Regions from separate parts of the Granulicatella sp. 20925_1_45 genome, predicted to be linked through region 1. Evidence: predicted binding sites of a transcription regulator. Region 1 holds the regulator's gene; the other holds the start of a gene.

Evidence for each region. The regulator HrcA, encoded in region 1, represses chaperone genes, less so after heat shock. The targets are predictions, from matches to a motif close to TTAGCACTCNNNNNNNNNGAGTGCTAA.
Region 2: a site for HrcA is predicted at 10,178-10,204, ahead of groES (co-chaperone GroES). Genes of this name have one in related genera too.

The regions. Positions count from the first base shown of each region.
Region 1 is NZ_JAPWBR010000007.1:27,975-48,199, reverse strand. It holds gene O3798_RS03690 (cupin domain-containing protein) at 86-580, shown strand; gene dnaJ (molecular chaperone DnaJ) at 623-1,819, opposite strand; gene dnaK (molecular chaperone DnaK) at 1,884-3,719, opposite strand; gene grpE (nucleotide exchange factor GrpE) at 3,773-4,327, opposite strand; gene hrcA (heat-inducible transcriptional repressor HrcA) at 4,345-5,388, opposite strand; gene O3798_RS03665 (LPXTG cell wall anchor domain-containing protein) at 5,735-6,307, shown strand; gene O3798_RS03660 (LPXTG cell wall anchor domain-containing protein) at 6,461-7,186, shown strand; gene O3798_RS03655 (HI_0552 family protein) at 7,233-7,874, opposite strand; gene O3798_RS03650 (glutamate racemase) at 7,861-8,532, opposite strand; gene efp (elongation factor P) at 8,596-9,159, opposite strand; gene purB (adenylosuccinate lyase) at 9,244-10,539, opposite strand; gene O3798_RS03635 (GNAT family N-acetyltransferase) at 10,549-10,980, opposite strand; gene ribF (riboflavin biosynthesis protein RibF) at 10,987-11,937, opposite strand; gene truB (tRNA pseudouridine(55) synthase TruB) at 11,951-12,853, opposite strand; gene O3798_RS03620 (DegV family protein) at 12,995-13,843, shown strand; gene O3798_RS03615 (DUF819 domain-containing protein) at 13,890-15,044, opposite strand; gene rbfA (30S ribosome-binding factor RbfA) at 15,158-15,517, opposite strand; gene infB (translation initiation factor IF-2) at 15,889-18,357, opposite strand; gene O3798_RS03600 (ribosomal L7Ae/L30e/S12e/Gadd45 family protein) at 18,370-18,696, opposite strand; gene rnpM (RNase P modulator RnpM) at 18,680-18,985, opposite strand; gene nusA (transcription termination factor NusA) at 19,003-20,103, opposite strand; gene rimP (ribosome maturation factor RimP) at 20,123-20,225, opposite strand, start outside.
Region 2 is NZ_JAPWBR010000031.1:1,630-14,112, forward strand. It holds gene uvrB (excinuclease ABC subunit UvrB) at 1-1,164, shown strand, start outside; gene O3798_RS08385 (MmcQ/YjbR family DNA-binding protein) at 1,177-1,821, shown strand; gene O3798_RS08390 (aspartate-semialdehyde dehydrogenase) at 1,860-2,852, shown strand; gene O3798_RS08395 (ABC transporter ATP-binding protein) at 3,312-5,060, shown strand; gene O3798_RS08400 (ABC transporter ATP-binding protein) at 5,057-6,802, shown strand; gene O3798_RS08405 (ATP-binding cassette domain-containing protein) at 6,895-8,844, opposite strand; gene O3798_RS08410 (redox-sensing transcriptional repressor Rex) at 9,087-9,734, shown strand; gene O3798_RS08415 (hypothetical protein) at 9,812-10,075, opposite strand; gene groES (co-chaperone GroES) at 10,227-10,496, shown strand; gene groL (chaperonin GroEL) at 10,511-12,130, shown strand.

The DNA.
Region 1 (20,225 bases):
TATAGCATAATTACCGTTCTATCAACAATTCACAAGTAGAAAAAGTTGCGCTATAATAATAGAAAATAATGCTTGGAGGTCTCCTATGAAAACGAAAGAAGAATGGATTAAAGAATTAGACTTAGAACCACATGTGGAAGGTGGTTATTTCCGTCAGACTTATAAAGCGATTGAAACGGTAGAATTACCAGATAAACGCATCCGTGCACTCTCCACCTCCATTCTGTTTTTATTAACGAATCAAAACCCATCTCATTTCCATTTACTTTCTTCTGATGAGATTTGGTACTATCACTTCGGTCATGCGCTTACCGTGCATATGATTCATCCAGATGGTACATACGAAGCTGTTGAAATTGGGCCTGGAAACGGACAAAAGCTCCAATTTACAGTTCCTGCTGGTGTCGTCTTTGGATCTACCATTGAATCGGACAACGAAGAAGACTTTGCGATTGTGAGTTGCAGCGTTACTCCTGGTTTTGAATACGAAGACTTCATACTTTATACTCGAGATGAATTATTAGAAAAGTATCCTGAGCACGAGAAAATTATTCGTCGCCTTGCTGTTATTTCTAAATAAACAAAAAGAACTTAGCAACCAAATGCTAAGTTCTTTTTCAATTTATTCAAATGTATCTTTAAAGGCGTTCTTCATTTTGTCGAAGAAGTTCTCTTCTCCATTATGAAGGTCCGTTCCTTCCTCACTAGCAAATACTTGTAACGCTTGTCTTTGCTTATCTGTCAGTTTCTTAGGAGTATCTACGATGACTTCTACATGTTGGTCACCGTTTCCTGTTCCGCGAAGTTTTGGAGCACCTTTTCCACGTAATCGTAAAATTGTTCCTGATTGTGTTCCAGCAGGAACTTTTAATTTCACTTTACCGTGAACAGTTGGTACATCTACTTCGTCTCCAAGAGCTGCTTGAGCAAAGTTTACATGGAGTTGATAGTAAATATCTGCTCCTTGACGTTTAAATGTCTTACTTTGTCCAACACGGAAGATGACATAGAGGTCACCATATGGACCACCATTGAAACCAACTTCCCCTTGGCCTTGAAGACGCATTTGATTTCCATCTTCAACCCCAGCAGGGACTTTTACTTTCACTTTATGCGTTTCATCTACTTGACCATGACCGTGACACGTTGAACATTTTTCTTTAATTTCTTGTCCTGTACCATGACACACATCGCAGGTTGTTTGGCTCATCATACGACCGAATGGTGTATTTCTTTCAACGTTAATCACACCAGCACCATGACATTTTGAACATGTTGTAGGATGCGTACCAGGTTTTGCACCAGTACCATGACAGGTTTGACATTCATCGCTGCGGTGATAATGAATGGTTTCTTCTTTACCAAAGATAGCTTCTTCAAATGTTAAATCCATGACATATTGAAGGTCAGCCCCTTGACGCGGCATGTTTGCACGGTCTGCACGACTACCTCCGCCACCGAAGAAACTACTAAAGATATCTTCGAATCCACCAGTAAAGTTTCCACTACCGCCGAATCCTCCGAAACCTTCAAATCCACCACCGAATCCGCCTCCACTAAATCCAGAGTTTGGATCGTAAGAAGCATGTCCGTATTGGTCATACGCTGCACGCTTTTGTGCATCTCCTAAGATTTCATAAGCTTCAGCGATTTCTTTAAACTTTTCATCCGCTCCAGGTTCTTTATTAATATCTGGATGGTATTTTTTAGATAGTTTACGATAAGCTTTCTTAATATCTGCTTCAGAGGCATCTTTGGATACGCCTAAAATTTCATATAAATCTCTTTTGGCCACTGAATTGCTCTCCTTTTCTTTCATAGTTTACAAAGGATATGGGCGTAAGGCCACTAAGTAGTCTTACACCCTATCGTTTTAGCAAATATTAGTCTACTTCTTCGAAGTCAGCGTCTACAACGCCATCGTTATTTGAAGATGCTTGTTCAGTTGCTCCTTCTTGTGAAGCACCAGCTGCTTGTTGAGCTGCGGCAGCTTGTTCATAAAGTTTAACAGTTAAATTTTGTACCACTTCATTTAAAGCGTCACGTTTTACTTTCATAGCTTCTAAGTCGTTTGCTTCTACAGCTGCTTTTAATTCATCACGAGCTGCTTCAGCTTTTTGAACGTCACTAGCATCTACTTTACCGTCTAATTCTTTCAATGTTTTATCAACAGTGAAGATTAATTGGTCAACTTCGTTACGTAAATCTACTTCTTCTTTACGTTTTTTATCTGCTTCAGCATTTGCTTCTGCATCTTTCACCATACGTTCGATTTCTTCATCAGATAAACCTGAAGAAGATTTGATTGTAATAGCTTGTTCTTTACCAGTTCCTAAATCTTTAGCACGAACATTTACAATACCGTTTTTATCGATATCGAATGTTACTTCGATTTGAGGCACACCACGAGGAGCAGCTGGAATATCTGTTAATTGGAAGCGACCTAAAGTCTTGTTGTCCGCTGCCATTGGACGTTCACCTTGTAATACGTGTACGTCTACTGCTGGTTGGTTATCCGCTGCAGTTGAGAATACTTGTGATTTGCTTGTTGGGATTGTAGTGTTACGATCGATTAATTTTGTGAACACGCCACCCATTGTTTCAATACCAAGTGATAATGGTGTTACGTCTAATAATACGATATCTTTAACGTCACCAGAGATAACCCCACCTTGGATTGCAGCACCCATCGCTACTACTTCGTCTGGGTTTACTGATTTGTTAGGTTCTTTTCCAGTTTCGTTACGAACAGCTTCAACAACTGCTGGAATACGAGTTGAGCCACCAACTAATAATACTTGGTCGATATCTGAAGCTGATAAACCTGCGTCAGCTAAAGCACGACGAACTGGTTCTTTTGTACGTTCTACTAAATCTTGAGTTAATTGATCAAATTTAGCACGAGTTAATGTTACTTCTAAGTGTAATGGGCCAGCTGCACCAGCAGAAATGAATGGTAAGCTGATTTGTGTTTGAGATACACCTGATAAGTCTTTCTTAGCTTTTTCAGCAGCATCTTTCAAACGTTGCATTGCCATTTTATCGCTTGATAAATCAATACCGTTATCACGTTGGAATTCTTCTACTAAGAAATCAATGATTTTTTGGTCGAAGTCATCCCCACCAAGATGGTTGTCACCAGCTGTTGATAATACGTCGAATACGCCATCTCCTAATTCAAGGATAGATACGTCGAATGTACCACCACCAAGGTCGAATACTAAGATTTTTTCTTCGTGGTCAACTTTATCAAGACCATATGCAAGAGCTGCTGCAGTTGGTTCATTAACGATACGTTCTACTTCTAAACCAGCGATACGACCAGCATCTTTAGTTGCTTGACGTTGTGCGTCGTTGAAGTATGCAGGTACTGTAATAACTGCTTTGTCTACTTGTTCTCCAAGATATTCTTCAGCATATCCTTTTAAGTATTGTAGGATCATTGCTGAAATTTCTTGAGGTGTATAAGATTTACCTTCGATTTCTACTTTATATCCTGTTTCGCCCATATGACGTTTGATAGATGCAATTGTATTTGGGTTTGTTACAGCTTGACGTTTTGCAACTTCACCTACTTGGATTTCTCCATTTTTGAACGCTACAACAGATGGTGTTGTACGGTTTCCTTCTGGGTTTGCAATAATTTTTGCTTCGTTACCTTCTAAAACAGCTACTGCTGAGTTTGTTGTTCCTAAGTCAATACCAATAATTTTACTCATATTTAATTCACTCCTATTAATGAAATTTATTATTTATTTTATGATTCGTCTTCTTATTGTGAGACGATGACCATTGCTGGTCGTAATACACGATCTTTTAATTTGTATCCTTTTTGATACACTTGTACCACGCGGTCTGCTTCTTGCCCTTCCTCAACAGGAACGGTTTGAACAGCGTGATGTAAAGTAGGATCAAAAGGTTGGTTTAAGGCATCGATTTCTTCGATACCTTCTTCTTTTAGTGCATAAAGGAAACCTTCATACACCATCTCAACACCTTTTTTAAGGTTTTGAGCTTCTTCTGATTCACTTGGAGAAGCGATGGCTCTCTCAAGGTTATCAATCACATTTAATAAGTTTTGCGCAAGACTTTGACTGCGATATTTTGCAGCATCTTGTCTTTCTTTTGCGTTTCTCTTTTGGATATTCGAGATTTCAGCAGAGAGTCGATATACTTGATCGTTCAACTTCTCTACTTCTTGTTGTAATTTCTCTTCATTCGTAAGTTCTGTTTTGGTTTCTTCAGTAACTTCTTCTTGAGGAGCTTCATCTGCAACAATTTTTTCTTCTTTTAATTCTTCTTTATTGTTTTGTTCATTTGTTTCCAAGATTTCATCTCCTTACTCTATAAGTTACGATAATAATCTTCTATCGTGGTTGCTAACTCTTCCCTGAGTCCTTTTACAATTGATAATACATTCGAATACGGCATATTCTTTGGTCCAAGAAGCGCAATCAGTCCTGTATCTTGGTTTGGAGTTTCGTAACTAGCTGTTACCAAACTAAAGTCACCAAGTAACGGATGATCCATTTCTGATCCGAGCCTAATTTGAATATCTTGATGATCATTTGTCACAAGTTGATGTAACTTCGACTGATCATCCATCAATTGATAAATTCCTTTGAGTTGATCCACATTAGCGTGATGATCAAAGTAATTTAACAAATATCTTCTTCCTGCAACATGCATTCGATCATTTTCGAAACGATTCATCATTTCTTGAATCACTTTGACGATTTGAATTTGTGAGTTCATGTAGCGGTTCATAAGGATTGGAAGATCCGTCTTTAATCGTTTAGCAACGATATCTAGCGGTACTCCAATTAATTCATCATTGATAATGCGAACCACTTTCTCTAAATCACTATCGTCAATAGCTCCCGGAACCGTATATACTTTATTTTCAACCAAACCATTACTGATGACTATGATTGCCATCACTTGATTTGGATTTAAACGAACAAGTCTAAATCCCGATAAGGTTGCTGTTTTCACTTCCGGTCCAAAAGAAATTGCTGTGTAGTTCGTTAATGTTGCTAGTATGTCAGCAGATAAACGAAATACATCTTGAATCTCTAATGTTGACTGTTGGAAAACTTCACGAATTTGATTTCGAACGCTTAAAGAAACAGGTTGCTTTTGTCTAGGTAGAATGTTGTCGATATAGTAACGATATCCTTTATTAGAAGGAACTCGCCCAGAAGAAGTATGGTTCTTTTCAAGATAGCCCATCTCTTCTAGCTTCATCATCTCGTTACGAATCGTCGCTGAACTAAATGGTAATTCAGCAACTTCCATCAACTTCTTCGACCCGACCGGCTCCAAAGTTTCCGTATATAATTGTATGATTAATTGTAAGATTAGCAATTGTCTATTGGTTAACATCATAGTCACCTCTCTTTAGCACTTGACTAAGACGAGTGCTAACCACATTTATAATTTAACACATTGGTCAAATTAAGTCAATATAAAAATACTAGGACTTTAGACTGATTTTTTGAAGGTTTTGTACTACAACTATTGCCGTAGATAAGGCATTTCTACTATATATTGAATGTCTTTTGGTTTTCCTTTATAATTTTTTTATAGAATAATCTATAAGTTTATAGAAAGGAACATCAAAATGAAGCTTAAACATTTCACACTTGCTTTTCTTTCAGTTTTCCTATTTGGCTTCTTTTTCTATAACAGCTCTATAAAAGCTGCTGAAAGTCAAACTGTTAATGTAACTACGGTGGATATAGATACATTAACCCCAACTGAATTAAGCAATATGATAAATGGTACTCCTTCGGGATCAGTTTCTTCGAACGCTACTGTAAAACTAGTTTATAAGAAGAAAGCATGTCCTGTTGATAAGCCAACATTACCAAATACTGGGGTTACAAGTAACTTAGCAGCAATCATTTTCGGTTCACTGCTATTAGTTTCTAGCTTACTTTTAGTTAAGTCTTCTAAAGGAAGAAAATTAATCATACTCTTCGTATTAGGTGGAACAAGTATTGCGCTAGCAACTCCTGCAATTGCTTCGACAATTGAAGTAATTGGTGAAACTAAACTGTTTTCTATTTCAGCTTTGAATGATATTACTATTCCAGAAATTGAGTGCTACGAGTATGTTGGTTACATTATACCTACTGTAGAAACGACAACTGTTGAGTCAACAACTTCAGAAACTGTATCAACTGAGACTACTGAAACAACTGAAGATACAACAATTGTAACAACAACTACCGAAGCGGAAACGACAACCGCTCAAACAGAGACAGAGGTAACTGTTCTCCCGGGAACACCATCTCCACCTTAATCAAAAGACAAGGGACAGCTGTTCTAGCTGTCCGTTTTTATTTCTATATTTTCCTTTGAAAGGAAAAATAATGATTTCACATTTCTTTGCAAATTTTCATTATTTCCATTATAATTTCATAAATAAAAAGAATGAAAAAAGAAAGGATTTATTATGAAATCATTCAAAAAATTAGTAGCCCTAATTTCTTTAGCGTTTTTAACAGCAATTTTCGCTTCTAATTTTACTTCTGCATATGCAGATAGTACGACTAAAGTGAACATCACGAATGTTGATATTGCTTCACTTTCTAATTCTGAAAAAGAATTAATCATCTCTGGGAACCCTTCGGGAGCAGTAAACTCTACTACTTCTGTAAAATTAGTTTACAAGAAAGTGGCTTGTCCAATTGACAAACCTTCTCTTCCTAACACTGGAACATCAACAAGTTTAGTGACACTTGGAGCTGGACTTTTAGTATTAGGTGCAGCCTATGCTCTATTAAAATCAAATAAAGGTAAAAAGTTAATTACTATTTTATTTGTGGTTGGAGCTGGTAGCATTCTTGTCGGATCTGTAGACGCTTCGCAAGTGACCTTAAACGGTGAAACTAAAGTAGTCTCTATTTCGCAATTAGAAGAAATTACTGTAGATGAAATTGACTGTTATGAATATGTTGGATATATCATTGTTAGAGGTGATGAAACAACAACGGTTACTACTGAAAGTGGAACTACTAAAGTAACAACAACTGAAACACCTACAACAGAGACACCTACTACTGAAGGTCCAACAACTGGTGAAACAACCACTGAGGAAACTACAGAAGAAACAACTACAGAGCAAACTGAATCTGAAGAAGAAGTAACTATAAAGCCAGGTACTCCTGCTCCAGCTTAAAGAACTCTATAAATACAATAAGAGGTAGATTTTACATCTACCTCTTTTAATTTACTTCATTCATATAAATGGTTTCATAAAACGGAATTAATTCCTTCAATGCGTCCGCAAGTTCTTCTTCAATTCCATCTTTGGTACTTTCAAGAAATACTGGCCTTCTTAAAATGACTTTACGTATTTCTCCTTCTTTGACAGCTTCTATTAGTTCATCTCTATTAGATACGTTTCCTTCGTATGCTGTTGCATTCTTTTGAAAATCAGATGCTACGTATAGAATGTCACGATTAGGTTCACATTCCAACACTTTGTTTTGTAACCTCAGAGAGCGTTCGTTCATTTTACGTTCGATAAAACTCAATTCTACATATACGCCCAATTTATCGTCATTATAAAACAACCGTAATGCAAAGGATGGATTTCCTTCATCTTGCCCCTCTTCGATAAAGTATCTCCAAAAAGCGGGTCTTGCCACTTGAGCTTGATTCATCCATTGACTAACTCGGTCCATGCGAAATGACTTAAAGTTCTTCTGAAACACTTCTGTTAACTTCGTGAATTCCTGTCTTGCATCTTGGCCAGCTTTCTTCAACTGTTCCATTTCTACTGCAATTTCTGGAAATTTTACTGGATTTTTATATTTAACTTTGTCATACCGAAAGAAATAACTCATCTTTTCAATTGAAATCATGATTTTCCTCCTGAATATGGCTCTTCAATCGGTCAATCATATAGACACCCACATCTATAATTGGAATATTTGAGAGCTGTTCTAATTCTCTCTTTACATATGGAAAATGTGTACACCCTAATACGACAGCTTCGATTTCTGTACTCTCAAAATAATGGAAAAGACTTTGAAAATCAAATTGCTTAATAATCTCCTCTTGGGGTTTGCCAGTTTCAATCGCTTTAACAAGTTCTAACATCGTCACACCAAAAACCTTAAGATTAGGATTGGCAATATATAGATTGTTTTCTACCCCAGTTAACCCATGAGAATTAGCTGCCATTACAGCTAAATAATCATGTTCTACTCCAAGTGTTCGATACATTTGCATCGGAGTAATCATTGGGAGTTTATATTCGTCTTGCAATTTATCAAAATTTACAACAGAACTGAGTGAATTACAATAAACAAAAATAGCATCGATGTCATTTTTCATCCCATCAATCACACTTCTAATATACTGATCTCTTTCTTCTTCCTCTAAGGATTGAAAAGTTGTTTGTTCGACTGGATTATTAGAAATAGGAACAGAGATTGTTCGAGTGAATCCATTTTTCTTTAATAAATCGACACCTAACTTCGTGTCCATTGGTGTTCCTGCCATTACAGCAATCCGCATTTACATTACTCCTTTATAAAAAATAAGGATGAACACTTGGCTCACCCTTATTTCGATTCATCATTATTTAGTTGCACGACGTACGTATGTACCTTCTGCAGTGTTAACTTCTAAGTACTCTCCTGCTTCGATGAAGTCTGGAACGTTAACTACTAAACCTGTTTCCATTGTAGCTGGTTTACCAGAACCTGTAACTGTAGCACCTTTGATTGATGGTTGAGTTTCAGTAACTTGTAGTACAACTGTTGATGGTAATGAAACCCCGATTACTTCAGAACCGTAGAATTGGATTTTAACTTCCATGTTTTCTAAGATATATTTTAATTCTTGTTCGATTGTTTCTTCAGGAATTTCGTATTGTTCGTATGTTTCTAAGTCCATGAATACTCCAACGCCATCTTGGCTGTATAAGTATTGAACATCTTTAGTATCGATATGTGCACGTTCTACTTTTTCATCAGGACGCATTGTTGTGTCTACTGTTGAACCGTTACGAACGTCACGGATTTTCATACGCATTACAGTGTTCCCTTTACCTGGTTTGTGGTGGCTGATTTCCAACACTTTAATTAATTTTCCATCAAGAATGAATGTCATTCCAGCTTTTAAATCACTTACGTTAATCATTTTCTGACTCCTTTAGTTAAAATTTTACTTTCTATTTATACCACATTTTCTTAAAAAATGCACTCTTTTCAGTAATTTTTTAATCTACAAGATTCCAACACGTTTAAAGATTAAATCTACATTCTTGATATGGTAGTGATAATCGAACGCATCATCTAGATCTTCTTTACTTAGAGTAGCCGTAATTTCAGGTTGCTCTTCTAAAACAGAACGGAATGGTAATTTTTCATCCCAAGCTTTAGCTGTACATGGTTGTACTAAATCATAAGCTTTTTCACGACTCATTCCTTTGTCGATCAGCTTCAATAATACTCTTTGACTGTAAATTAAGCCAAAAGTCGCATCCATATTGCGTAACATATTTTCTGGGAATACCGTCAAGTTCTTAACGATATTACCGAAACGACGAAGCATATAGTTCAATAAAATCGTGCTATCTGGAATAATAATACGTTCTGCTGAAGAATGCGAAATATCGCGTTCATGCCATAAGTTCACGTTCTCATACGCAGTCACCATATGTCCTCTGATCACACGAGCCAGTCCAGCCATATTTTCAGAACCAATTGGATTTCGTTTATGTGGCATTGCTGAAGATCCTTTTTGCCCTTTTGCAAAGAACTCTTCTACTTCACGTGTTTCAGATTTTTGTAGCCCACGGATTTCTGTCGCGAATTTTTCGATACTTGTCGCAATTAAAGCGATTGTAGAAAGGTAATCCGCATGTAAGTCACGAGATAAAATCTGTGTAGAGATTTCTTGAGGACGAATCCCTAATTTACGACATACATATGCTTCCACTTCAGGAGAAATATTGGCAAATGTTCCAACTGCTCCACTAATTTTACCAGCTTCAACCCCTTGGGCTGCACGTTCGAAGCGTTCAATATTCCGTTTCATTTCTGAATACCATAACGCTAATTTTAAACCAAACGTGGTTGGTTCAGCATGAACTCCATGCGTTCTACCCATACAAACCGTATCTTTATAAGCTAAGGCTTTTTCTTTAATGATTTCTAGGAAGTCTGCTAAGTCTTTACGTAAAATATCGTTGGCTTGTTTCAACTGATAACCATAAGCTGTATCCACCACATCTGTACTCGTTAATCCGTAGTGAACCCATTTCTTTTCTTCACCAAGACTTTCAGAGACACATCTTGTAAATGCAACAACATCATGTCTTGTTTCTTCTTCAATTTCCAAAATACGTTCTACCGTAAATTTTGCGTTTTTACGAATCTTTTCTACATCTTCTTTTGGGATTTCTCCTAATTCAGCCCAAGCTTCATCCGCTAAAATTTCAACTTCTAGCCAACAGTTATAACGATTTTCATCAGACCAAATTTTTGCCATTTCTGGACGTGTGTAACGTGTAATCATGATTTCCTCCTAATACAACTCCATAGTAACATGCGTGATTCCAACTATATCATACGGATCTGAAACTACTTCAAATCCAAGTGATTCATATAATTTTACTAAATGTGCTTGTGCATGGACTTCAATGACAGTATCCACAAACCACTCTTTGCATACTTCTTTAGCGCGTTCTAACAATGCACGACCTTTTCCTTTGCCTCGGTATCTATTATCTATTAATACTCGACCAAGAAGGATCTTCTCTTTTTCAGGAATAATGCGTAAATAAGAAATCACTTCATTAGCATCATTCATCTCAAATAGATGCCAGGAAATTGTATCGGTATCATCGATTTCTTGATAATTCAACTTTTGACCCACAATAAAGGTTTCAATTCTAGCTTTATAAATGGCTACAATCTCTTCTTTTGTTAATTCATGGTAATTCTTTAAATACCACATAGAGAATCAACCTCTCTTCGCTTTGAAATAATTTCTTGTATTTTCCTCATCTTGTTTCAATTGGTCAATCAAAGCCTCAATACCGTCAAATTTCAATTCTGGTCTTAAATACTTCAACCATTTCACACGAACTGGTAAGTGATAAATATCTTTGTCAAAATCGAGTATGTTTACTTCGATCGTTACTTTATGGACATCATCAAAAGTTGGATTAATGCCAATCGATGCCATTCCTGGAAGCCATTGACCTTCTACTAGCATTTCAACGACATAAACACCATTTTTTAATAGGAATGTATCATTTGACACTTCAATATTCGCAGTTGGGAACCCAAGCATTTTACTGCCTCGTCCAAAGCCATGAACAACGACTCCATCCATCATGTAGTCATATCCTAACAATTTATTTGCTTCTTCAATACGCCCTTCTTGCAATAAATCTCTCACAGCTGTCGAACTAATCTTCCCACTATCGTTCTTTTGTTCAGAGATGGTAATAATCTCAAAACGATTCGAAGCATACTTTGGTAATAATTCCATGTTCGCAATGTCTCTCTTGCCATAAGTGTAATCAAAACCAGCTACAATGACTTTTGCATTTAATCCAACAATATATTGTTCGACAAATTCTTGCGGAGTGAGAGCTCCAAATTCCTTAGTAAAATCAACTAAATAGAAAATATCAACACCTAGTTCTTCTAATAATTCCTTCTTACGTCCTAGTGGGGAGACATATTGAATGCTCTCAGGATCCACGTTTTGAAAAATAACAGATGGATGCTGATTAAAAGACATCACTGCAACTTTAAAGCCGCGTTCCTGTCCGACTCTTTTGGCAGTAGTAATCACTTCTCTATGCCCTAAGTGGATTCCATCAAAGAAACCTAAAGCAAGGACAATCGGTTCTTGAAGTACCCACTCTTTTTTATAAGGGTGTGTTAACTCTATTGTTTGCATTCTTCTCTCCTTTCTATAACATTTTTATTGGTTTTAATAAGCCTTTTTTTATCGGATGAGGAGCATAAATTGAAACGAGTTGCCCTTCATAATAACAAGCTGTCGGCGATTCAATTTGAGGAAATTCAGATTGTAATAATAGCGCACCATTTTTAAAACGAATGAATTCATCTTGGGTCAAATCCATTCGTGGATAGTCTTTAAAAACTAAATCAACTGGTTTTAGGACTTCTTGCGCTTTATCTTTTTGAGCAAGTCTATTTAGGTCTTCTAACGTTATGCAATCATCCGTTTGAAAAGGTCCGCTTTTCACTCGGGTTAATTGAGACATATGCGCTTCAACCCCCAGCGCTCTTCCTAAATCAACAGAAAGGGTTCGAACGTAAGTCCCTTTACTACAACTCACTTCAAACTTCCATGATTGCGTCTTCGATTCCTCATTATAAACAGGTTCTGAAATTCGTCTGAAATCATAAATCATTGCTTTTCTGATGGGACGTTCTACCTCTTCTCCAGCTCTTGCATATTCGTAAAGACGCTTCCCGTTCACTTTAACCGCAGAATACATCGGTGGAATCTGAGTAATTTCTCCAATGAAACTTTGCATTTTTTCATCTATTTCTGGAATAGAGAAAGGATATTCAATTGGAGATGAAGCAACAATTTCCCCATGTGCATCTTCGGTCTCGGTTGAAAATCCTAATGTAATTTCACCTTGATAAACTTTATTGGCTTCGTGAAGATTCTCAACAACCTTAGTCGCTTTTCCAATACAAATTGGTAACACTCCATCTACTTCAGGATCGAGCGTTCCAGAATGGCCGACTTTTTTTGTTTTTAATAATTTTCTGACCTTATAGACACAGTCAAATGACGTCATGCCTTTTTCTTTCCATAACGGAAGGATTCCGTCCATCCCATTCATCACCTCAGACTTTACATTTGCTAACCTATTGTATCATAATTCACCCTTTTCCACATAGATTATGAATATAGCTTTTTATGCGAAAAATATGGTATTATAAATAAGTAAACTTATTTGATAGGAGTGACTTTAATGTCTAAAGTATATATTGTAACGGACTCAACAGCAGATTTAACTGAAGAAGAAGTAAAACAATTTGAAATCTCTATCGTTCCAATGAACATCTCAATCGATGATGAAAATTATATCGATGGCGTAACAATTACTAAAGAAGAATTTAAAGAAAAAATGATTGCAAGTGCTGAGCTTCCAAAAACAGCTCAACCTTCTATTGGACGTTTTGTAGAAGTATATGATGAACTTGGCAAAAACGGAGATTCTGTGATTTCAATTCAGATGATGCGTTCAATAAGCGGTACTGTCGACGCTGCTCGCCAAGCAGCTGACATCACAGAAACAAATGTCACTGTTGTTGATTCGGACTTCACTTCCAGATCCATGGGGATGATTGTTAAAGAGGCCGCTAAAGCAGCTCAGGATGGAAAAACAGTTGAAGAAATTTTTGAGATTATTGAAGATGCTAAGAAACGCACTACTCTTTATTTAACAGTTGTTAACTTAGACAATTTAATTAAAGGTGGCCGTATTAGCCAACTAATGGGAATGTTCTCTAACTTACTGAATATCAAATTATTCCTTCAAGTCATTAACGGGAAAATTGAAATCATCCAAAAAGGACGAGGCTTAAAATCGCTTCAAAAGAAATATGATGAAATCTTTGAACAGATGAAATCAGCTCCAAAGGGGATTCAAGAAATCGGAATTATGCATGCAGGCTTAAGTGACTTTAACGAAGGAAATATCGCTCGTGTACGTGAGTTATTCCCTGATGTACCACTAACAATTGTAACAACTTCACCAATCATCATGAGCCATACAGGCGTAGATGCAATGGCCATTACTTACTTAGAAAATAAATAAAAAAATAAGCAACTAACTCTCAAAGCGAGAATTAGTTGCTTTTTTGTTAGTTTAATATTTGTCCAATAAAGATACCAACATAAGTACCAATAATGTATCCAAGCGTCCCTACAAGCATTGTAGGAGCTACGAAACGATGCCATCCTTTAGAGATAGCCATCGCTGCAGCTGTTGTTGGTCCACCGATATTTGCGTTTGAAGCAAGAATGGCTTCTTCCACTGTGAATCCGAAAATTTTTGCACCAGCAAATGTCACTGCCATGTTCACAAAAACCATGATAGCACAGAACACTAATAACAATGGAGACTTTTCAATGATTGCTCCGATTGAAGCTGGAATTCCGATAACCACGAAGAATAAGTATATCAAGAAAGTTCCAATTTCATTTGCTCCACTAATCTTCTTGAAGTATTTTGCAAAAATCGTTGAGCAAGCTACTGTTAAAGTAGTTAGAATTAAATATTTATTCGAAACTAGTTGAATAAAGCTGTTATCCCCTAGACCGGAAATAAATTCAGATAAAGTAAAGCTAATTGTTACGATAATAACAGAAATCGCAAAAACAAACGCTACATCTTGAACAGTGATAATTGTATCTTTGCCATAAGCTTTTTCTTCTTCCTCTTTGACACCTTCTGTATAAGCAAATTTAAAATGCTTTTTGAAGAATCCAATTGAAGGAATCATCAGTAAGATTAAGAAATAGAATACCATTAATAAGTTATCCGCAACTGTTGCAGCAGAAATCAATTCTTTTGGAATCTCAAAAGCGGATGAAACAGCAACAAAGTTTACTCCTCCACCGATATAACTTCCAACCATCATTCCAGCGATATGGTTTAGTACTGGAATAGCTTTAGATAAGGCTAAATACCCTAGTACTGCCCCAAGAACAGTCCCTACAGAACTGATTAGGAAGATAGCTAATAATCGTCCACTCTCTTTCCAAATTTGTTTTAAATCGCATTGGAATAAAAGCATTGGGATGGCTAAAGGAACAACAACTCCCCAAACTTGATCATATACAGGCGATTCTGTAGGAATTACTCCTAAATTACTTAATGTCGCTGCCATTAACAGACCTATAATCGCTCCACTAATCTTTGCAGCCCATTTATATCGATTTTCTAAAAAGATACTGATAGTCGCAATCCCAACGATAATAGACCACAATACCCATGTATTATTTGCATCAATCATAAAACACCTCTTCTGGCTTTTTAAATACACACGAAAATTATCATATATGATAATTTTTTACTAAAAAGGCAAAAGAGTTGTTTCTGTTTGATGTCCTTTTGCCCTTAAAATTATTATCTTTGTTCGTCTTCTTCTTGAATTGATTTTAAAAGCTCATCGATATGATTACCGTAATCCACTGATTCATCACGTTTAAAAATCAATTCTGGAGTCTTGTACAATGAAAGACGTTTGCCTAATTCACGACGGATTAAGCCTTTTGATTTTTCTAAACCACGTTCAGTCGCTTGACGTTCACTAGCTAATTTTTGAAGTGTTGTATAGTAGATAGTTGCAATTTGCAAATCACCAGTTACTTCTACTTCAGTAATTGTAATTTCTTGTACACGTGGGTCACGCACTTTTTTAGATAGGATATCATTTACTTCTCGTAAAATTTCTTGTGACACACGTCCAACTCTAAAGTTTGCCATTTTGTCTCCTTTCCAACGAAAGAGGCACTGCAATCAGTCCCTCTTTGTTCTAGTTAAATCATAAATTTCTTCTTAAATTTGGTCGATTCAAAGCGAATTTTCTCGCAAAAGCTAAACAGTCGGTCTCACACTATTTGGATAACGGCTTGAAAATTCTGAATCGACGTGCGTTTCCCGAAACATCCGCACGACTATTCTAGTCGCTTACGGTGTTCCGGTCCAACGGTTCGATTCAACCCGAATTTTCTCGCACTATTTATATAACGGCTTGACCTCCTAGCTTTGGCGTCCACTTCGTTAAGCTTCGTAAAATCTTTGCGATTTTCCTCTCCTTAACTCCAGTGTTCCAAAGCTAAACAGTCGGTCTCACACTATTTTCTTTTAATCTCGACCATTTCGTATGCTTCGATGATATCGTCTACTTTAATATCGTTGTAGCCTTCAATCATGATACCGCATTCGAATCCAAGTTTAACTTCTTTAGCGTCGTCTTTGAATCGTTTCAAGCTTGCTAATTCACCTTCGTAAATAACAATGTTATCACGGATTAAACGAACTGAGCTTGAGCGTTTAACAACACCTTCTAATACGTATGAACCAGCAATTGTTCCAAGTTTAGATACAGTGTATGTTTCACGGACGATAGCTTGACCAGTGATTTTCTCTTCGAATTCTGGATCTAACATACCTTTCATCGCTGTTTCAATTTCATCGATTACGTTATAAATGATACGGTGTAAACGAATATCTACTTGATCAGATTCAGCTTGAATCTTCGCTTGCGGCGTAGGTCTTACGTTAAATCCAATGATAATCGCGTTACTTGCAGTAGCAAGAGTAATATCACTCTCATTGATTGCCCCTACAGCTGTATGGATAATCTTCACGCGCACGCCTTCTACTTCAATCTTTTGTAAGCTTGATGCTAATGCTTCTACAGAACCTTGTACGTCAGCCTTGATGATGACATTAACTTCTTTCAATTCTCCTTCTTTTAATGTAGAGAATAAGTTATCTAATGTAATACGGCTTGAAGCGTTACGTTGTTCGATTAAGGCACGTTTCGCACGTTCTTCACCAGCTGAACGCGCAGTCTTTTCGTCTTCGAATACTACGAAGCGGTCACCGGCTTGAGGTGAAGCGTTAAGACCAGTAATCTCAACTGGAGTCGCTGGTAAAGCAGTTTTCACACGACGTCCTTGGTCATTCACCATTACACGGACACGTCCAAATGTATTACCAACAACGATTGGGTCCCCAACTTTAAGAGTTCCTTCTTGAACTAATAATGTTGCGATAGGTCCTTTTGTTTTATCTAAACGAGCTTCGATTACAGTACCTAAAGCTAAACGGTTAGGATTTGCTTTCAACTCTTGAACTTCAGCTACTAAAAGAATCATTTCTAATAACTCTTCAATGTTTTGGTTGAATTTCGCTGAAATCTCAACGAAAATTGTGTCTCCACCCCATGCTTCAGGAACAAGTCCTAAATCAGAAAGTTCTTGCATTACACGTCCAGGGTTCGCTGCTGGTTTATCGATTTTGTTCACAGCAACAATAATTGGAACATCTGCTGCTTTCGCATGGTTAATCGCTTCGATTGTTTGTGGCATTACACCGTCATCGGCTGCTACTACGATAACTGTAATATCAGTGATATCCGCTCCACGCGCACGCATTGTTGTGAAGGCCGCGTGTCCTGGAGTATCTAAGAATGTAATTGGTTTGCCATCAATTTTGATTTGGTACGCACCGATATGTTGAGTGATACCACCTGCTTCACCCGCTACAACTGAAGAGTTACGTAATTGGTCAAGCAATGTTGTTTTACCATGGTCAACGTGTCCCATGATTGTTACAACTGGAGGACGTACAGTGCTTTCAGCACCTTCTGCAGCTGCTTCTTCAAAGTACACATCTAAATCAGAAATATCTTTTTCGATTTTTTCTTCAGCATCCATACCATAGTCTGCTGCTAATAATTCAATTGCGTCTTTAGATAGACCTTGGTTTAAAGTCGCCATTACTCCTAATAGGAATAATTTTTTGATGATTTCTGCTGGTTCGCGTTTGATTTTCTTCGCTAATTCAGCAACTGTCATGCCATCTGTATACACTAAAACTTCTGGTAATTCGTGGAATTTACGTGCTGGAACAGCTGGTTTAGCTTTTTGTTCATCACGACGGTTTCCTTTTTTACCTTTTTGGTTACGGTTTTTCTTGCTAAAACCATCATTGTTAAAATCGTTAAAACGTTGTTGGTTTTTTCTGTCGTTATTGCGATTGTTTCTTGGTGATTCGAAACGATCGTTATTGTTGTTTGGTTTTTGATTGTTACGTGGACGTTCTACTTGTCCTTGTTGGTTTGAACGAGCTTCATTACGTGCTGGTTCTTTCTTAAATGAAGGACGGTTTCCATTCGCGTTTTGTGGTTTTTGGTTTGGACGTTCTTGATTTCTCTTATCGTTTTGCTCATGACGTCTTTGATTTTGAGAATGGTTACGTTCTTGATTTTGTTTGTGTTGTCCTTGTTTTGGGCTGTGGTCTTCTCTCTTTGTAAATTCTTTCTTAGGAGCGTGACCTTTTTCTACTTCTTTTTTAGGTTCAGCTTTTTTCACTTCTTGTTTTGGAGCAGGTTTTGCCTCTTTCTTCTCAGCTTTTGGTGCTGATTTAGCAGCTGGCTTAGAATTCCAAGCTCCTTTAATTTTTGAGATTTCAGCTTCTTCCATAGTAGACATATGGCTATTGTATGAAATACCTACTTCTTTTGCTTTTTCAATAATTTCTTTACTAGCCACGTTTAATTCTTTCGCTAATTCGTATACGCGAGTTTTCGACATAGTCTCACCTTCCTATTCGTTCATATCGTTAAATCCCTTCATCTTCAGTAGACTCTTTGTAAACCCTCGATCATCAACTAAAACGATGGAACGTCTTTTGCCAATTGCTAAAGACAATTCATCCGTTTCAAATTGCTGAACAAAAGGAATTTCATAATATTCACATTTGTTTTTGATTTTTTTAACCGTGTTTGCACTACAATCTTTGGTACAAATCACTAAATTTCCTTTTTGTCTTTGAATACTTTGGATAACTTGCTCCTCACCACTAATCAGTTTACGAGCAGCTGTTGCCATTCCAAGTAAATTCAAAGCTCTTTGTTTAACGAGCTCTTCCATCACTAAACAACTCTTTTCTTGCTTTTTGATGTTCTACATAAGCGAGAAGTTCTTCGTAAAATGCATCTGGAATTTCAATTTCTAATTGTTTTTCAAATAGACGGTTTTTCCAAGCTTTCTCAACTAATGTAGGTTCAAGAGTAATATAAGCGCCACGGCCGTTTACTTTACCAGTTGGGTCAATTTGTGCAACGCCTTCAGCATTACGAACAATACGAACCAACTCTTTCTTCGGCATCATTTCACCAGAAGCGATACAACGGCGCATCGGAATCTTTTTCTTTTTCATCGTGCACCTCCTGTATTTTATTCTTCTTCAGAAGAAGTTTCTTCTGTTTCTTCAACAACTGGATTTGCTAAATTTTCTAAATACTCTTCATAAGCAGTTTCAGATTTAATATCAATACGGTATCCTGTTAATTTCGCAGCTAGACGTGCGTTTTGACCACGTTTACCAATTGCAAGAGATAATTGGTGATCTGGTACAACAACGATACAACCATTGCTATCATCATTAAATTCAACTTTAAGTACTTGAGCTGGGTTTAATGCGTTTTTGATGTAAATTGCTGGATCTTCGTTCCATTCCACGATATCCATGTTTTCACCGTTTAATTCTTCAACAATGTTATGAACACGTTGTCCGCGAGGTCCTACGCATGTTCCAACTGGGTCTAAATTAGCATCGTTTGAACGAACAGCTACTTTAGCACGGTCTCCTGCTTCACGAGCGATAGAAACGATCTCTACAACGCCGTCGTAAATTTCAGGAACTTCTTGTTCAAATAAACGTTTTAATAAATCTGGATGAGTACGGCTTACGAAAATTTGAGGTCCTTTAGTAGTGTTATCAACTTTAGAAACTAAAACTTTGATACGTTGATCAGGTAAGTACTCTTCTGTAGGAATTTGGTCTTGTTTGGCCATACCAGCAACGATACGACCAAGGTTTACGTACACGTAACGGAAATCTTGACGATCAACAACACCTGTCATGATTTCATTTTCGTATTGGATGAATTCATTGTAGATGTTTGTACGTTCAGCATCGCGAAGACGTTGCATAATCACTTGTTTAGCTGTTTGAGCAGCAATACGTCCGAAGTCTTTAGGTGTTACTTCAAAACGAATTTTATCGCCAACTTCATATGCTTTGTTTTTCGCATGCGCCTCTTCTAGGCTAACTTCGAGAGTTGAATCGAATACATATTCAACAACTTCTTTAACTGCATATACATGCATGTTGCCTTTCTTTTGGTCAAACTCCACTTCAACGTTTTGAGCTTGTCCGTAGTTTTTCTTATATGCAGACACTAACGCTGCTTCTAAAGCTGTAATCACGACATCTTTAGAGATTCCTTTTTCTTCTTCGAGAACAGTTAATGCTCGTAGCATTTCTTTACTCATTTGTTTACTCCTTTACTCCTTAGAATTTGATTGCAAGACGTGCTTTCGCAATATTCTTACGATCAATTGTAAATTCTTTTGTTCTAGTTTTGATTTGTACGTTTAATGTTACCGTTTCTTCA
Region 2 (12,483 bases), on a different contig from region 1:
CGGGACAACCACCAGTTACTCGAAGCGCAACGCTTAGAGCAACGGACCAACTATGATATCGAAATGCTCCTAGAGATGGGGTACTGTAACGGGATTGAGAACTACTCCCGACATATGGATGGCCGACGTCCAGGACAACCACCGTATACTTTATTAGACTTCTTCCCGAAAGATTCACTCTTCGTGGTCGATGAGTCGCATATTACGATGTCACAAATTCGTGGCATGTATAACGGGGACCGTGCTCGTAAGGAGCAGTTGATTCAATACGGCTTCCGCTTACCGAGTGCTTTAGATAACCGTCCATTGCAGTTTGAAGAGTTCGAGGAACGCGTGCCTCAAATCATTTACATTTCGGCGACTCCAGGGCCTTACGAATTGTCTCATACACCAACAGTTACCGAGCAAATCATTCGTCCAACCGGCTTACTCGATCCGCCAGTGGAAGTGCGTCCAATTAAAGGACAGATTGATGACCTTATTAGTGAAATTAACTTACGTGTCGAACGCAATGAGCGTGTCTTTATTACGACATTGACCAAGAAGATGTCAGAGGACTTGACCGACTACTTAGAAGAAGTGGGCATTAAGGTGAAGTACTTGCATAGTGACATTAAGACATTGGAACGTACGGAAATTATCCGTAACTTACGACTCGGGGAATTCGACGTGTTGGTCGGAATCAACTTGCTTCGTGAAGGGTTAGACGTGCCGGAAGTATCCCTTGTGGCGATTCTGGATGCGGATAAGGAAGGCTTCCTTCGTAGTGAACGTGCTCTTGTTCAAACGATTGGACGTGCAGCACGTAATGCGAACGGTCGCGTGATTATGTATGCCGATAAGATTACGGATTCGATGCAAAAAGCGATTGATGAAACGAATCGTCGTCGTGCCATTCAAGAAGCGTACAATAAAGAACACGGTATCGTACCGAAGACTATCGTGAAGAATATCCGCGATTTAATTGCGATTACGCACGAGGTCGAAAAAGAAGATGCACCAACGACTGCAAAAGACTTCAAGAACATGACGCAAGAACAACGCCGAGAAGCGCTCGAGTTACTCGAGTTGGATATGCGTGCGGCAGCCAAAGACCTCGATTTCGAGAAAGCAGCAGACTTACGCGATGTGATTCTCGAATTGCGTGCCGAGTATCGCTTATAAGAGGTCAGATTTATGAAATGGAAATTAACAAAGGACTTACCAGAACTGGAAGGAAAGATTTTTCCAAGCCAAACGGAGGGATTTTACTTTCAGGTGGTGAGTGCCAGCAAAAAACTAGGCTTAGAAATCGTAGCGATCGATGAGGTTAACGAGCGCTACACCTTATTCGATATACCAACAACGAGTAGCAGTATCGCTCAAGCCTTGCGCGAAGAGGCAAGTGAGCTAGCGTTCCAATGGATGCATCCTGAGCAATCGAGTATCAAAGAAGCACGCCAGAAGTGGACGAAGTGGATGACCGAAAATATCGTCCCGTACCATGGCAATCCGTTCGAGAAGACGGAGGCGATGGGCTTTATGGTCGAAGATAAAGGCAAATGGTATGGGCTCATGATGGAAGTGCCGCTTCAAAAACTAGGAGTAGCTTCAAAGGCGAACGCCCTTGTTTTGAACGTGAAGATTCATCCGGAAGACAAGGAACGACTCGTTGCGACTGACGGGATTTTCGAAGCCTATCATATGAATAAGAAGCATTGGATTTCAATTGCGCTGAATGTGTGCACAGATGATGCACTCATCAAAGAGTGTATCTATACTAGCTACAAATGTGTTGCGAAGAAAGACAATTCTTTACTTTCAACGAGAGATTCGCTATAATTTTCAACATAGCGTTTTAGCAAAAAGGAGATTTTTTTATGGTAAATATTGCAATTGTAGGAGCGACAGGTGTCGTTGGAACAAAAATGATTGAACGTTTAGAAGAAAGCAACTTACAAGTAGAGCACTTATATCTACTTGCTTCAGCGCGTTCAGCAGGGAAAGTACTACAGTTTAGAGGAAAAGATTATGTAGTCGAAGAATTAACGGAAGACTCCTTCAAGCGTGATATTGACTACGCCATCTTCTCAGCAGGGGGCGGCACTTCATTGAAATTTGCGCCAATCGCAGAACGTGACGGCGTAATTGTTATCGACAATTCAAGCGCATGGAGAATGGATCCAGAGATTGATTTAGTCGTGCCAGAATGTAACGCACCAACATTAGAGCGTAAGATTATCGCAAATCCAAACTGCTCAACAATCCAATCGGTTGTGCCATTACGTCCATTGCATGATGCATTTGGGTTGAAACGTGTGGCGTATACAACTTATCAGGCTGTTTCAGGTTCTGGACAAGCAGGGATTAATGATTTAAGAAATGGGGAAAAAGGGGAAGCTCCAACAAACTACCCACACCCAATTTATAATAACGTATTGCCCCATATCGATGTGTTCTTAGAAAATGGCTATACAAAAGAAGAAATGAAAATGATTCAAGAAACTCGCAAGATTCTAGGCTTATCAGATGATGTAGCCATCACTGCTACTTGTGTGCGTGTGCCAGTATTCAACTCACACTCTGTAGAAATCAATGTGACTTTCGAAAAAGATACAACACCTGAAGAAATTCGTGCGATTTTAGAAAAAGCACCAGGCGTAATCGTATTAGATAAGCCTGAGGAAAATGTATATCCAACACCATTACAAGCAACTGGGCATGATGAAGTGTATGTAGGACGTATTCGCCGCGATATTTCTCAACCAAACAGCTTCCACATCTGGTGTGTGGGCGACAATATTCGTAAGGGTGCAGCAAGCAACGCCATCCAAATTGCGGAGTATATTGAGGAGCACGGTTTACGTAAATAATTAAATAGAAGACTGGGCATCTGGGTGACAGTATAGTGAATAATGTTGATTACTCCAAATCCTTACGGATATCTTCATAATAGCTATAACGTTGCACCGGTTCGAGCCTAGGTCTCTCACCTTTAAAGCCTCAAAGGGAGCGTACGGAATAAAATTCCTACGCTCCCTTTTTCGCATTTAATGCTATCCCACGTTATAGCTATTATAGAATCCGTAAGATTTTTCGTAATCAACTTTCTCATAAGAAAGAGTTGCCCAGTCTTCTAATGATTATTTGCTCCAATAAACCCAACTGTGGGGAAAAATTAGTTTTGTATCATTAATGATACATCTTTAGGAAATTAAAAGTGAGTGTAACATTTTTGTTACGTAACATAATTGTTACATCCTAAAAAACAAAAATAGGAAGCAAGTTTTTCCGCTTTTGAAGAGGATAAAATGTGATACAATAAAAGTACTATGGATGTAAAAGGAAGTACGCGTGTGAACAAGTTAAAACCTTATTTAAAGCCATATCTGAAAGAAACGATATTGGCACCTTTATTTAAATTATTCGAAGCGATTCTGGAATTGTTTGTGCCACTAATCATGGCGGTCATTATCGACAAAGGAATTGAAAACAGAGATACTGCGCTGATTCTCCAACAAGGAGCGATTCTTATTGGACTCGGAATGGTTGGTGTAGCTGTGTCGATTACCGCTCAGTATTTTGCGGCAAAGGCGGCAACTGGATTTACCGCTGATGTGAGACAGGCACTCTTTTCAAAAATTCAATACTTTAGTTTCTCGCAACTCGATGCGCTTGGAAATGACACTTTACTGACGCGATTGACGAGTGATATGAATCTCGTGCAAAACGGGTTGAACATCGCGCTTCGTCTATTGCTTCGTTCGCCGTTTATCGTCGGTGGAGCGATTGTGATGGCCTTTGTCGTGAATGTGGAAATGGCATGGACGTTTGCCATTACCGTTCCAATCTTAGCAGTTGTCGTATTCGGGATTATTTACTGGACGATTCCGATGTATCGCCGTGTGCAAGGGCAACTGGATCGTATTATGCGCCGCGTGCATGAAAACTTACTCGGTGTGCGTGTGATTCGTGCATTTAACCGAGAAGAAAAAGAAATTCAGTCGTTTAGAGAAGATACTGAAGCGTTGAATCAGGCGCAACAAAAGGTGAGTGGTCTCTCAGGAGCTATGAATCCTATTACGTTTGTAATTGTGAATGTGGCCCTCATCGTCATTCTTTATGGTGGAGCGATTAAAGTGGATACAGGAACCTTAACGAAAGGGGAAGTCATCGCTTTAACAAACTACATGTCACAAATTCTAGTGGAACTTGTGAAGTTTGCGAACCTTGTCGTATTGATGACAAAATCAGTAGCGAGTGCAGAGCGTGTTGATAACATTCTATCGATTGAAGCGGATATGGTCGAAGGAACTGAAGAGGTTCATCCTGAAGGAGAAGTGGCGGTGGCGTTTAAAGACGTGACGTTGACGTATCAAGGAGACCAAAACGCAGCGTTGAACCATATCTCATTTACCGCGCTGAAAGGACAGACCATCGGCGTTATCGGTGGGACGGGTAGCGGGAAATCGTCTCTTGTCAATATGATTCCTCGTTTCTATGATGCGACCCAAGGGACTGTAGAGGTGTTCGGGGCAGACGTTCGTCGCTACCGTTTTGCATCGCTTCGTGGAGCGGTCGGAATGGTCTTGCAAAAGGCGCAACTCTTCCGTGGAACGATTGCTGACAATGTTCGTTTTGGAAATGCATCTGCTTCAAGTGAAGTGGTTGAACATGCACTCGGTATCGCCCAAGCCAGCGAGTTTGTACAGACGAAAGAAGGCGGACTTGATTATAGCATCGAACAAAATGGTCGCAATCTATCCGGTGGGCAAAAACAACGGATGACGATTGCGCGTGCGATTGCTAAACAAGCACCGATTTTAATTCTAGATGATAGTGCTTCGGCATTAGACTTTGCGACCGACGCGAAATTGCGTGAGGCGATTAAGAACCAAACGCCACGTCCAACAACCTTTATCGTGTCGCAACGGGCGGCGTCTGTGCAGTATGCAGACTTAATTCTTGTACTCGATGAAGGAAATCTTGTCGGAAAAGGCACGCATGACGAGCTCTTAGCCAACAATGAGATTTATCAAGAAATTTACTATTCACAATTTCCAAAGGAGGATGAAGCATGAGACAGAAAACTCAATGGGAAACCATCCGTAAAGTTCTCCGCTACATCCGTCGCTACCGTATCTATTTCGTAGCGTCCATTCTTTTGGCGAGTGTGAATGTATTCGGAACGTTAATGATTCCGAAATTAGTCGGAGAAGCCGTAGACCAAATGCTGGACACAGGCCAAGTGTTCTATGAAGGACTATTTGCCATCCTTTGGCAGATTGCACTCTTTACAATAATAGCTTCTGTTGCGCAGTGGTTTATGAACCTCAGCAATAACAAGATGACGTACTCTGTGGTTCGTGACCTTCGTAGAGACGCGCTTGAAAAAATCGAAACCTTACCGCTCAGTTATTTAGATATTCATCCAGCCGGAGAAATCGAGAGCCGTATCATTGCGGACGCGGATCAATTTGCGGATGGATTATTGATGGGATTCACGCAGTTATTCACGGGTGTGATGACCATTCTGGGGACCTTAGTCTTTATGCTGAGCGTGAATATGACATTAACGCTGGTAGTAGTCGTGGTGACGCCAGTATCCTTTGTGATGGCTAGCTTTGTTGCGAAGAAATCCTATCATTTCTTTAAACAACAATCGGAAATTCGTGGCGACCAAACCGCCTATATGAATGAGATGATTGAGGGAACACGAGTGGTTACGGCCTTTCAACAACAAGAAATGGTCATCGAGGACTTCGCGGTGATTAATAAGGAGTTAACGGATGTATCGCTCAAGGCTATCTTCTTCTCGAGCATCACGAATCCGGCAACGCGCTTTGTCAATAGCATCGTCTACACCAGTGTGGGCGTGTTCGGGGCTTTCTTCGTGATGAGCGGTGGCGTGACGGTGGGGCAACTGTCATCCTTCCTAAGTTACGCGAACCAATATACGAAACCATTCAATGAAATCTCAGGTGTGATTACCGAATTGCAAAATGCGATTGCCTGTGCCAACCGTGTGTTTGAACTGTTGGAACAACCTTCTGAGAGTCCAGAGCGCAAAAATGCTGTGTCTCCTGAAAACTTTGACGGAGCGGTGGAATTTAGCCATGTGGACTTCTCTTATGTGAAAGACCAACCGCTGATTGAAGACTTCTCGCTTGAGGTCAAACCAGGGCAACGTGTGGCGATTGTCGGTCCAACCGGAAGTGGAAAGACGACATTGATTAACTTATTGATGCGTTTCTACGATATTAATAGTGGAAAATTAGCCATCGATGGCCATTCGATTGAAGACATCACTCGTCAAAGCCTACGAAATGGATTTGGAATGGTGCTTCAAGAAACATGGCTTCAAACGGGAACTGTCCGTGAAAATATAACGATGGGAAATCCAACGATTAGCGAAGAAGAGATGATTCGCATCGCCAAACTCTGTCATATTCATGGATTTGTAAGCCGTCTGCCACAAGGATATGATACGGTGATTTCAGATGACGGTGGGGACTTCTCGCAAGGGCAAAAACAATTGCTCTGCATCGCTCGTGTGATGATGGGACAACCTAATATGCTGATTCTTGATGAAGCGACTTCTTCCATCGATACGCGTACCGAGTTGAAGATTCAAGAAGCCTTTCAACATCTGATGGAAGGACGCACGAGCTTTATCGTGGCGCACCGCTTATCGACCATTCGTACCGCGGATGTGATTCTCGTCTTGAAAGACGGACATGTCATTGAAAAAGGAAATCATGCCAGCTTGATGGAGCAACGTGGATTTTACTACAATCTCTATCAAAGTCAGTGGCAACAGTAAACTAAAAAAAAGCGTAGGCTCTATAAAAAAGAGTCTACGCTTTTTTGAATTGTTGAAAGTGCAAAATTATCATATATGATAATTTCAAACGATTATGAATTGAATTCTTCTAGCGCTAGAGACGCTTCTTCCCATTCCGCAAGAAGTGTTTCTTGGCGCTCGAGAAGGGCTCCTTCTTCGGTTGAGAGGGCAGCAGATTTATCTGGGTCAGAATAGTTTTCTTCCAGCGTCATCGCCTCATGCACTTGTTCGAGTGCAGTTTCGATATCATGCATCTCCGTTTCTAGTTGCTCGATGCGACGAGTGAGCGTACGGATTTGACGTTGCTCTTCTTTAGAGGCATGGTAGCTGGCTTTGGCTTCTGTCATCTGCTCGGCCGTTGCTAGTGGGGCATCCTTGGCTTCTTGCAATGCAGCGAGTTCTTCTTTCTCTTGTTTTTTCTCGAGATAGTAGTCGTAGTCGCCTAAATACAGCGTGCTGCCAGTTTCTTCGATTTCAAGAATAGCCGTTGCGACCTTGTTGATGAAGAAACGGTCATGCGACACGAAACAAATCGTGCCGTCGTAGTCGATAAGGGCATCTTCGAGGACTTCTTTACTGTCGATGTCCAAGTGGTTGGTTGGTTCGTCAAGCAGTAGGAAATTATCATGTTCAAGAGACAGTTTGCAAAGTGCCAAACGGGCCTTTTCACCCCCGCTGAGTTGAGCGGTTGTTTTCTCGACGTCGTTGCCTGAAAAAAGGAAACTGCCAAGAATCGAACGGATGTCTTTTTCAGGCATCGTTGAGTGACGAGACCAGAGTTCTTCTAGAACCGTTTGATTCGATGAGAGGCCGGCCAAGTTTTGGTCATAGTAACCGACTTGAACGCCAGCACCTAAGTCGATTGAACCTTCGATTAAAGGTAATTCACCCGTAATAGACTTCAAGAGAGTAGATTTTCCAATACCGTTAGGCCCCACAATCGCGATGGCCTCACGCTTGCGAAGCTGGAAGGAAATCGGACCACTCAAGGCTTCGTGGTCGTAGCCGATATAAGCATCAGTTACTTGCAGCACTTGGTTTCCGGATTCGCGTTCCACGGTAAATTCAAAACGAGCAGAGCGCTGATCGCCTTTTGGTTTCTCTAAGCGTTCCATTTTCTCGAGCTTCTTACGGCGTGATTGGGCTCGTTTTGTAGTTGAAGCGCGCACTAAGTTTTTCGCGATGAATTCTTCTAAGTCGTGAATCTCTTGTTGCTGCTTCTCGTAGGCTTTTTGTTTGAGTAAATAGCGTTGCTCGCGTTCTTCTAAGTAGTGCGAGTAGTTTCCTTTATAATATTCGCAGGCCTTATGACTGATTTCATAGACTTCGTTACACACACGGTCCAAGAAGTATTGGTCGTGGGATACGATGACAAGCGCGCTACTTGAAGAGCGTAAGTAGTCTTCAAGCCACGTCAATGTTTCAATATCCAAGTGGTTGGTTGGTTCGTCTAAGATGAGTAAGTCGTGTTTCTCTAATAAAATACGAGCTAGTGCCAGACGAGTGCGTTGGCCCCCAGAGAGTGCTTGAATCGGTTGATCGTAGTCTTCTGGATAGAAACGGAAGCCGTGAAGCACGGTGCGAATCTCAGACTCGTAACCATACGCGTTCTTTTGGTTCAATTCTTCTTGAAGCTGGTCGTATCGTTTTAAGGCGAGTTCGTACGCAACTGGGTCACTAAGAAGGTCAGGGTCACCGAGTTGTTCGGCGGCTTTTTGCGCTTGTTTCTTCAAAGTTTCTACGTCTTCAAAGAGATGCACCATTTCTTCCCAAACAGTGCGGGAAGACTGGATAGCAGCGTATTGGTCTAAGTAGCCAATCGAGAGGTCTTTCTTCTTTGACACAGCGCCAAGTGAAGGTTCTTCGATTCCAGCCAACATTTTTAATAGCGTGGATTTTCCAGTACCATTTCGCCCAACGATGGCAATGCGTGAATTTTCTTGAATATGAATCGTAATATTTTCAAATAGGACTTCATCCGCAAACGTACGCGCGAGTCCTTGTCCTTGTAGTAAAATCATGACGGGTCCTTTCAAAGTAGTTTCAGTTTATTTTAGCATAAAAAAGAGGGGGAACAATATTGATACGCGTTCTTCTTTGCATTCACATTCACAATAGGGAGGTTGTGAAGAAAAAAGCACAAAGCCTTCTGTATATAAGCGAAACTTAGGAATGTTCGTGAGGTACAAGCAAACTGTTTGTGAAATGAAATGTCGTTGTGATAGAATACGCATGGAAATAAAAGAAAAAGGGAGTCTTATTCATGAAAGATTTAAACGAATTAAAAGAAATCGAAGTGCCACGCGCAACTGCGAAACGTTTGGCTATTTATCATCGTTACTTACGTTTCTTGCATGATGCAGGAAAACGTCGCATCTCATCAACTGAATTAAGTGAAGCCGTAAAAGTCGATAGCGCAACAATCCGTCGTGACTTCTCATACTTTGGAGCTTTAGGAAAACGTGGATATGGATATGATGTAGAATACTTATTAGAATTCTTCAGCCATACTTTAAACCAAGATCGCCTAACAAACGTCGCTCTAGTAGGGGTTGGTAAATTAGGACAAGCGCTCTTAAACTACAACTTCCACCAAAGCAACAACGTGCGTATTAGCGCAGCGTTTGACGTAAACGAAGACATCGTTGGAACAATCCAAACAGGTGTGCCAGTTTACAGCATGGATGAAATGGTAGAACAATTGAAAGTTCAACAAATCCAAGTGGCCATCTTAACAGTGCCTCAAGATGTAGCTCAAGAAACAGCAGACCGCTTAGTAGAAGCAAATGTTCGCGGAATCTTGAACTTCACACCAATCCGCTTAGACGTACCAGAAGACGTTCGAGTTCAAAACGTGGACTTAACAAACGAACTTCAAACACTAATTTATTTCTTGGACAACCAAAAATAATCTATTGAAAGGCATCCATATAGGGTGCCTTTTTTGTATAAAAAATAAGCACTAATCCAATCCGATTTGCGGAGCGATTAGTGCTTTTCTTTTGGTTCTTTATCGTCTAGTGAATCCTCGTCATCGGGCAGATTCTCGATGAGATTAGCGAGTTTTTTCAACTCGTTATAGGTGCGAAGCATGTTGATACTTGTTACGATGCTTGTCGTTGCGAATAGACAGCAGAATAATGTGATAAAGTCAAATCCATTTCCAGGATAATGCGTCGTTGCTAGAAAGATAAAGAAGACGGCTAATATGATTTCAAAATATAGTTTTCTAAAGAAACTTTTTCGTGTCATCGCAATCATCCTTTCCTGTCAAAATCTTACAAAATTCCAGACAAATAAGCAAGTATTTATTCTTGATTTTTCCTGACCAAATGAGTATCATAAAACTATGAGTTAGCACTCAGTGTTTTTGAGTGCTAAAAAAGATGAAGGAGGATTTCATATGTTAAAGCCTTTAAAAGATAGAGTTGTTATTCAAATGGTAGAGCAAGAAGAAAAAACTGCTGGAGGATTATTCCTACCAACAACTGCTCAAGAAAAATTACAATTTGCAAAAGTCATCGCAACAAGCGAATTCACTGCTGCAGAAGACCGTCAAGTAGCGGTTGGCGATAAAGTCGTTTTCGAGAAATATTCAGGAACAGAAGTTAAATTAGATGGTCAAGAATATATCATCGTGAAAGAAAAAGACATTATCGCAATTGTTGAATAAAGGAGGATACAACTATGGTGAAAGATATTAAATTTGCAGAAGACGCAAGAAGCGCCATGCTACGTGGTGTGGACGTTTTAGCGAACACAGTAAAAGTAACATTAGGACCAAAAGGACGTAATGTTGTATTAGAAAAAGCATTTGGGTCTCCACTGATTACAAATGATGGGGTAACAATTGCCAAAGAAATCGAATTAGAAGATCACTTCGAAAATATGGGTGCAAAACTCGTGGCTGAAGTAGCTTCAAAAACAAACGATATTGCCGGTGACGGTACAACAACAGCTACTGTTTTAACACAAGCTATCGTTCGTGAAGGATTGAAAAACGTAACAGCTGGCGCAAACCCAGTAGGCATCCGTCGCGGGATTGAACTTGCAACAAAAGCAGCTGTTGAAGAATTACATCGCATTTCTCGTCCAGTAGAATCAAAAGAAGCCATCGCACAAGTTGCGGCCATTTCTTCAGGTTCAGCTGAAGTCGGTGAATTAATCGCTGAAGCTATGGAAAAAGTGGGTAACGACGGCGTTATCACAATCGAAGAATCTAAAGGGATTGAAACAGAGTTAGATGTTGTAGAAGGAATGCAATTTGACCGTGGTTACTTATCACAATATATGGTGACAGATAATGACAAGATGATTGCGACTTTAGACAATCCATTTATCTTAATTACAGATAAGAAAGTATCAAACATCCAAGAAATCATTCCATTATTAGAACAAATCGTTCAACAAGGACGTGCGTTATTAATCATCGCGGATGACGTGGATGGCGAAGCTTTACCAACATTAGTATTAAACAAATTACGCGGAACATTTAACGTGGTAGCTGTAAAAGCTCCAGGATTCGGTGACCGTCGTAAAGCGATGTTAGAAGATATCGCTGTGTTAACTGGTGCTCAAGTTATTACAGAAGACCTTGGCTTAGAATTAAAAGACGCAACATTAGCTCAATTAGGGACAGCTGGTAAAGTTGTAGTTTCTAAAGACAGCACTACAATCGTTGAAGGTGCAGGCTCTAAAGAATTAATCGCGAACCGTGTTGCTTTAATTCGCGCACAAGCACAAGATACAACAAGTGATTTTGACCGTGAAAAATTACATGAACGTCTTGCTAAATTATCAGGTGGGGTTGCCGTGATTAAAGTCGGTGCCGCTACTGAAACAGAATTGAAAGAGAAAAAACTTCGCATTGAAGATGCCTTAAACGCAACTCGCGCAGCGGTTGAAGAAGGAATCGTTTCAGGTGGGGGAACAGCTCTTGTGAACGTTCAAAAAGTCGTAGACGCTCTTGAATTAGAAGGCGACTTAGCTACAGGTGCGAAAATCGTATCTCGTTCATTAGAAGAACCATTACGTCAAATCGCAGAAAATGCGGGTCTTGAAGGTTCAGTCATTGTTGCTCGTTTGAAATCTGAAGAAAAAGGAATTGGATACAATGCCGCTACAGATGAATGGGTAAACATGATTGAAGCAGGTATCGTGGACCCAACAAAAGTAACACGTTCTGCTTTACAAAATGCTGCATCTGTTTCAGCATTATTATTAACAACAGAAGCTGTTGTAGCTGACAAACCAGCTCCAGTAGCACCACCAATGCCAGGGATGGATCCGGGCATGGGTATGATGTAATCAAAGAGGGGTGAAAGTTTTTCACCCCTCTTTTTCTTTTTGGATAAAAACACCGCAAGGTGCTTCCCGACAAAAGTGAACGAAGTTCAAAACTTCGAACACTGAAGGATTTGTTTATAATAGCTGTAATGGGACAACGGTTCGAGCCTGTCGTCTCTCACCTCAAAAGCCTCAAAGGAGCCGTACGGAATGACTTCCTACGGCTCCTAATTCGCATTTTGTGTTATTCCCCATTACTGCTACTATAAAATCCTTCGTGTTCTCCGTTTTGAACACATTTTTTGGTGATACTTATAAAAAGAGGATGGAATGGAGAAGATAAGAGAAAGAGCTACTCCTCGAGGTTCTTCGTT